Regions from separate parts of the Cytobacillus sp. ABV4_503 genome, predicted to be linked through region 1. Evidence: predicted binding sites of a transcription regulator. Region 1 holds the regulator's gene; each other region holds the start of a gene.
The links. The regulator Rex, encoded in region 1, represses fermentation and respiration genes when NADH is low (regulators of the CRP and FNR family bind a similar motif). The targets are predictions, from matches to a motif close to TTGTGAAATATTTCACAA.
Positions count from the first base shown of each region.

Region 2: the regulator Rex is predicted to act here: its motif matches at 1,299-1,316, upstream of ACXAD1_RS05600 (TIGR04053 family radical SAM/SPASM domain-containing protein).
Region 3: the regulator Rex is predicted to act here: its motif matches at 1,441-1,458, upstream of ACXAD1_RS16685 (cytochrome c oxidase subunit 2A).

Region 1 covers NZ_JBSWTH010000001.1:5,343-7,669, forward strand. Annotated here, with positions in the region: gene ACXAD1_RS00040 (ABC-F family ATP-binding cassette domain-containing protein) at 1-184, opposite strand, end outside; gene moaC (cyclic pyranopterin monophosphate synthase MoaC) at 375-857, shown strand; gene ACXAD1_RS00050 (redox-sensing transcriptional repressor Rex) at 885-1,529, shown strand; gene ACXAD1_RS00055 (YdiK family protein) at 1,551-1,754, opposite strand; gene ACXAD1_RS00060 (CPBP family intramembrane glutamic endopeptidase) at 1,801-2,327, opposite strand, start outside.
Region 2 covers NZ_JBSWTH010000001.1:1,086,277-1,088,603, forward strand. Annotated here, with positions in the region: gene ACXAD1_RS05590 (alpha/beta fold hydrolase) at 54-821, shown strand; gene ACXAD1_RS05595 (metal-sulfur cluster assembly factor) at 895-1,203, shown strand; gene ACXAD1_RS05600 (TIGR04053 family radical SAM/SPASM domain-containing protein) at 1,409-2,327, shown strand, end outside.
Region 3 covers NZ_JBSWTH010000001.1:3,327,907-3,330,233, reverse strand. Annotated here, with positions in the region: gene ACXAD1_RS16695 (b(o/a)3-type cytochrome-c oxidase subunit 1) at 1-642, opposite strand, end outside; gene ACXAD1_RS16690 (cytochrome c oxidase subunit II) at 642-1,118, opposite strand; gene ACXAD1_RS16685 (cytochrome c oxidase subunit 2A) at 1,140-1,289, opposite strand; purine riboswitch at 1,649-1,750, shown strand; gene ACXAD1_RS16680 (xanthine phosphoribosyltransferase) at 1,904-2,327, shown strand, end outside.

The sequences.
Region 1 (2,327 bases):
TTAAAATCTCACCGGAGTCATATGTCATTTGTCCGGCAATAATTTTCAAAAGGGTGGACTTTCCTGCACCATTGCGCCCTACTAGCGCAATCCGGTCCCTGGTTTGTACTTCAAGCTTTATATTGGTTAAAATGGGATCAGCGCCAAAATTTTTCGCCAGTTGATTGACTTGTAATAGTATCATGTTCTTTCACCTCGGGTATAGAGTAAGTGTAACTCATTCATATATGTTCGGCAATAAAGGAGACAGGACTATAAGCCCTTCTGCAGGGCATTCAATCAAGACAAAAGGCAAATAAATATGTGAGGAACCATACAATGCACATACAAAGTAACAGAAAAATAGTGTATGATTTTGAAGAGAGGTGTTTTGAATGGCGGATTTTACTCATTTTAATCAAGAGGGAAGGGCAAAAATGGTGGATGTCAGCGATAAGCCTGAGACGTCACGGACAGCCATCGCTCAATCAAGTATTGCTGTTAATCAGGAGATATACGAGAAGATAACATCCAACTCCATGAAAAAAGGGGATGTACTCGCTGTTGCACAAACTGCAGGCATTATGGCGAGCAAGAAAACATGGGACATTATTCCGATGTGCCATCCGCTGCCGCTAAAGGGTGTGGACATTTCATTTTCATGGAAAGCGGAATCGGAAGAGTATGTTCTTATCATTACTGCTTCTGTAAAAACGAAGGGAAATACGGGTGTGGAAATGGAAGCGTTAACAGCTGCTTCGGTCTGTGCTCTGACCGTATATGATATGTGCAAGGCTGTAGATAAAGGAATGGTGATTGGGCCAACCTTTTTAATAGAGAAAACAGGCGGAAAAAATGGAGACTTTAAAAGAAGTTAATTCATCATAAGAAATGGGGATGGACGAATGGCCAATGAACCAATTAAGATACCGCAGGCAACAGCTAAACGGCTGCCTTTATATTACCGCTTTCTAAAAAATCTTCACTCATCAGGCAAACAAAGAGTCTCTTCAGCAGAATTGAGTGAGGCGGTAAAAGTGGATTCTGCTACAATCCGCCGCGACTTTTCGTATTTTGGTGCGTTAGGGAAAAAAGGATATGGGTATAATGTGAATTACCTGCTGAGCTTCTTTCGGAAGACTCTTGACCAGGATGAGCTGACTAAAGTAGCTTTGGTCGGGGTAGGCAATTTAGGAACAGCCTTTCTTAACTATAATTTTCTTAAAAATAATAATACTAAAATAGAAGTAGCTTTTGATGTTGATGAGAGTAAGGTTGGCACGAAAATCGGCGATGTGCCGGTCCATCATATGGATGACCTTGAAGAAGTTATTGTAAATAATAATATTCAGGTGGCAATTTTAACAGTGCCGGCACCGCCTGCCCAGTCTATTACCGATCGGATGGTGAATGCGAAAATAAAAGGAATCCTAAATTTTACACCTGCGAGGCTCACTGTGCCAGCCTCGATTCGTATCCATCATATCGATCTGGCAGTGGAATTGCAGTCACTGGTTTATTTTCTGAAAAATTATCCTGAAGAAGTGTAAAAAAATGAGCCTTTTGCGGGCTCATTTTTTCATTTTATTTTTCAATTTAAAATGCAGGCCAACCATCCGCAGACCGGTGCCAAAATCGAATGTGGCAATTATGATCAGAAAATAAGTAAAGAAACCCCAGGTTTCTTCACGCTGGATATTCTGTATTGCTATAAAGGTGAAAAGGCATCCGAGAAGGATGTAAATAAAGCCTGAAAACAAAGGTGTGCTTCTCATCAAAATCCCCCAGTAAATTTAAAACTCTGCACAGCATTCCACTAAGCTAGAAAAAGCTGATAAAGCTCTGCATTTTTTCCATTTCTTCTAACCATTTTTGCATATTATCCTGATTCAGCTGGATAACTGCAACAAAGGTGTTCATCGCCACATGGGCAAAAATCGGCACAATAATCCGCTTCGTCTTGACGTATAAAAAGGCAAAGGTGAACCCCATTGCCGAGTACAGCAGTACATGTTCAGGCTCAAAATGGGCAAGTGCAAAAATGACTGAGCTGATCAGGGCCGAAAGGAAGAAGTTGAAGCGCTTATGGAGAGAACCGAAAATAATTTTTCTAAAGACGATTTCCTCAAGGATTGGCCCGATGACCGAACTGATTAATATAACGATTGGCGATGCCTCAATGATCCGGATTATCTGCTGCGTATTTTCAGATCCCATTTCAATGCCAATCATATTTTCAATGCTTGCAGCGGTGGCTTGAGCGATCAGGGCCAAAAATATGCCGCCTATTGCCCAGCCCACTGAGCTTGCTGCGGGAGATGCATCCCTATCCAGGCCTCTTTTCATCT
Region 2 (2,327 bases), 1.1 Mb from region 1:
ATAATTTTGTAAAAAAAATCACTTGTGCCCTAACAGATTTAGGAGGAAGAACTGTGGTTGTTATTGAACATAAGCATTTCAAAGAAATTCCTGTTCTTGAACTTGCCAGGCAGGAAGTAAAGGGGGAACGCTTGCCATTCATTATTTTCGTTCATGGCTTTACGAGTGCCAAAGAACATAATCTGCATTATGCCTATCTGCTTGCTGAAAAAGGGTTCAGGGTGGTGCTTCCGGACACTTTACTTCATGGGGAAAGATCTGAAGGTTTATCAGGCAGCGATTTAAATTTCAAGCTATGGGATATTGTTCTGAATACCATTGCGGAATTGAACATAATCAGGGATGTCTATGAGGATGCAGATTTGATCGACCAGGGAAGAATAGGGCTTGTGGGCACCTCCATGGGAGGAATAGTCACTTTGGGCGCCTTGACCCAGTATGAGTGGGTCAAGGCTGCAGTAAGCCTTATGGGTATGCCGTATTATGAAGAATTTGCACAGCTTCAGCTGGATGAATTGAAGAAGAATAAGGTTGAAATTCCGCTTTCCAGCGAAGAACTGGCAGATCTGCTGGGGACTTTAAGGGAGCGTGATTTAAGTCTTCAGCCTGAAAAACTCGGAGGAAGGCCTCTTATGTTCTGGCATGGCAAAAAAGACCCGGTTGTGCCTTATTCCTATACATACCAATTTTATGAGACCATTCAGCCCTTATATAGTGACTCACCTGAAAACCTCATGTTCATATCAGATGAACAGGCAGGGCATAAAGTAAGCAGGGAAGGGCTGCTGGAAACGGTTAAATGGTTCGGGGAACATCTATAACCAACATTTTTTCAATTCATTTAAATATTTGTTAAGATAAAGATAAAGTAAATAATGAAGGAGTGCTGCAGATATGGACCAGGATTTAAAAGACAGCATCATGGGTGCGCTTGAACTTGTTGTTGACCCGGAGCTGGGGATAGATATTGTAAACTTAGGCTTAGTATATGATGTTAAAATGGAAGAGGAAGGGAAAGCCGTAGTAGATATGACTCTTACATCCATGGGCTGTCCTTTGGCAGGAACAATTGTTGAACAAGTAAAGTCAGCTTTGGCTGATATTCCAGAAGTAAAGGACACTGAAGTGAACATTGTCTGGAACCCGCCTTGGTCTAAAGACAGAATGTCCCGCTATGCAAAAATTGCACTAGGCGTACAATAAGATTGAATCTTAAAAAACAGCTGGAGTATTTTCCAGCTGTTTTTTTATGCCCTTGCTTGTAATTTTTTGAACGTAACTCTGTACATGAGCATTGTATGTGAGGTAGTTCACTTATTTAACATGCCGATTATCCTATAATAACGATGGAAAGACAAAATTGCGTTGATGAAACAGCCAGGATTGAGCTGCTTAGGAGGCATTTCAAATGGGATTTGATAGAAATTTTAATAATGACCCTTTTATTGTGATATGGGAATTAACAAGGGCATGCCAGCTAAAATGTCTGCATTGCCGAGCGGAAGCGCAATACAAGAGAGATCCGCGAGAGCTTTCTTTTGATGAAGGGAAGTATTTGATTGACCAAATCAAGGAAATGAACAACCCTATGCTTGTTTTTACTGGTGGAGATCCATTAATGAGGCAGGATGTATTCGACATTGCCGAATATGCTGTAAAAAAAGGCGTGCGTGTTTCGATGACGCCCAGTGCGACACCCAATGTAACAAAAGAAGCTATTGAAAAAGCTAAAAAGGTCGGCTTAGCTCGATGGGCTTTCAGCCTTGATGGGCCAAATGCGGAAATCCATGACCATTTTAGAGGTACTTCCGGATCCTTTGATTTAACGATCGAAAGGATTAAATATTTGCACGAGCTTGAAATACCAGTCCAGATTAATACAGTTATTTCGCGTTATAATATAGATTATCTTGAGGAAATGGCTAAGGTTGTCGAAGAACTCAAATGTGTTCTTTGGAGTGTGTTCTTCCTCGTCCCAACAGGAAGAGGGCAGGAAAAAGATATGATTTCTCCGGTTGAACATGAGAAGGTATTTACATGGCTGTATAACTTAAGCAAAAAAGTTACTTTCGATATCAAGACAACAGCTGCCCAGCATTACCGCCGAGTAGTCATTCAGCAAAAAATGAAGGAAGCGAAGGCTCAGAATGAGGACATTCAATATCTTGATGCACTTACACAGCAAGGGCTAACGGGTTCTATAGATGGTTTAGGCAGGGCACCTAAAGGAGTAAATGACGGAAATGGATTTGTTTTCATTTCACATATTGGGGATGTTTATCCCAGCGGGCTGCTGCCTGTTAAAGCAGGGAATGTAAGGGAACAGC
Region 3 (2,327 bases), 3.3 Mb from region 1:
TCCGATATTTACTGTTTCTGCAAACCCCAATGACCAAGGAAGAAGCTGGAAAAGAACGGTAGAAGCTACACCGATTGTTGCCACAATCCACATCATCGTGTTGACCAATGACATAAAGGTTAATAACGGACTCGGCTGTCCGGGATTTCTTCTTCGCCATTCTGCATACTTCATAATGATGGCTGCCCCGTCAATCCAGCTTCCCACTATAACAAGTGTTAAACCGATATAATACAATGCATGTGCCTGAAGAGGAGCATAGAAAGTATAAAGAACAGTAGCTTCATTCAGCAGGATCATGACAGCTGCAAGAACAGTTCCTGCTGTCATCAGCCAAAAACCGATCCAGCCGGCAATTCGCTGTTTATTTGTAAGGGTCCCTGATGTTTTGCTTGTCGCTGCTATCTGGAAACCCATTATAAAAAAGGTGGTAAGTACAAGTCCGAGTACAACACCGTGAACCGTGAGAATTTGGTAATACCCGATGCCTGCAGGAAGCTCGAATTTACCGGAGCGGACCAAAGTCTGCAATAAACCAGCAAGGCCGCCTATTGCTAAAGCTGTAAATGCAACGAAAAAGTGAGCCATTGCCAATTTTCCGTCACGGCGGTCAACTTTTAATTTTGCTGAAGGATTAAACATTATTCCACCACCTTAATTTTAGACGACATCATGTGGTGACCAACACCGCAATATTCATTACATACAATTAAGTATTCGCCAGTTTTATCAAATGTTGTAACATGTTCACTGATATAGCCGGGTTCAAGCATCATGTTGATATTTGATCCCGCAACTTCAAAACCGTGGACGACATCTTTGGTTGTTGCGATAATTTTCACTTTGGCACCATATGGAACCTCTACTTCAGCTGGGCTATAGGAAAAAGCAGATGCTACGTATACCAATTCGTAATCCCAATCTTTCCCTTCTACCTTTTTCAGCCCTGGCTCATTAAATGGAGCGGTAGTATCGACCTTTTCAGGGTCGATTGTTGCCAAACAGCTTGGGGGCTGATTGCCCAGGTAAAATGCGCTGACTCCCAGGACTGTTAAAAAAACAAGCAGCGATCCGATTCCAAAAGTGAGCCAGGCCTTTTCAAATTTATGCATATGCATGGCTTTTTCCCCTTTCTAATTCTAAAAGCGGCTGATAAATAGTGAATAAACACCCACCCATGTAATGATCAGGAAGAATCCTAATAAGAAAACGGAAGCTAGCGTTCCCTTTAAGGAAGAGCTATCCTCTATTTCAGTTTTTGTTTTTCGGCTGAGTTCCGTTTTCGCCATTGCCCTTCACTCCTTTCGAATATTTGGAAAAAGTAAATGATTACACCTTCATAATACAAAACATTTAGGAAGATTCTAGATGCTTTCAGTGAGTTCACAAATTGTTCATTCGTAACTTAAACACTATGATAATAGTGAAAAATTGATATTTAAGTGATTTATGTCACAAAAAACTCCTTTAAATTGTGAAAAAACTGTGAAGGTTTAATTGAGCTTCAGAAAGTAGGCAAATTATTTAAAATAAACATACTGAAGAGGGTGAATTATCTGATTAGCGAACAATTTTCTGGTAATTTATTGTTTAGTTCGTATTTAGTTAAAGTTTTGATTGAAGTATTAGTAAATGATGTTATAATGTTAATAAATTAATAACATTCACTCATATAATCGCGAGGATATGGCTCGCAAGTTTCTACCGGGTTACCGTAAATGATCCGACTATGAGTGAGCAATGTACAGGACGCTTTAGTCATCCTTGTTTGCCTGCAGCTTAGATCATTAGCCTGAAGGCCATTGCTTCACTCATTTTTATGTTGTGAATGCGATGGGTTTCAGGCTTTTTATTTGGCTGGAATGAGTAATTGAAGGCTTTCTATCATAGAGGAGGATGCAAAATGGATATGCTTATTGAAAAAATAAAGAGCGAAGGGATTGTTTTATCGCCGTCAGTTTTAAAGGTGGATTCTTTTCTGAACCACCAAATAGATCCTCAGCTAATGCATGAAGTCGGCAAAGAATTTGCAGATAGATTCTCCAGCAGCGGGATTACAAAAATATTGACTATCGAATCTTCGGGGATTGCGCCAGCTGTAATGGCGGGGCTCCAGTTGAATGTTCCAGTTGTATTTGCGAGAAAAAGAAAATCTCTTACTCTGGTAAATGACCTGATTACAGCCTCTGTCTATTCTTTTACTAAGGAAGAAACAAGTGAAATCTCTGTTTCAAAGAAATATCTTTCAGAAAAAGACAATGTTCTTATTATCGATGATTTTCTAGCGAATGGACAGGCAGCATTAGGTCTTGCGGATATAGCGAATA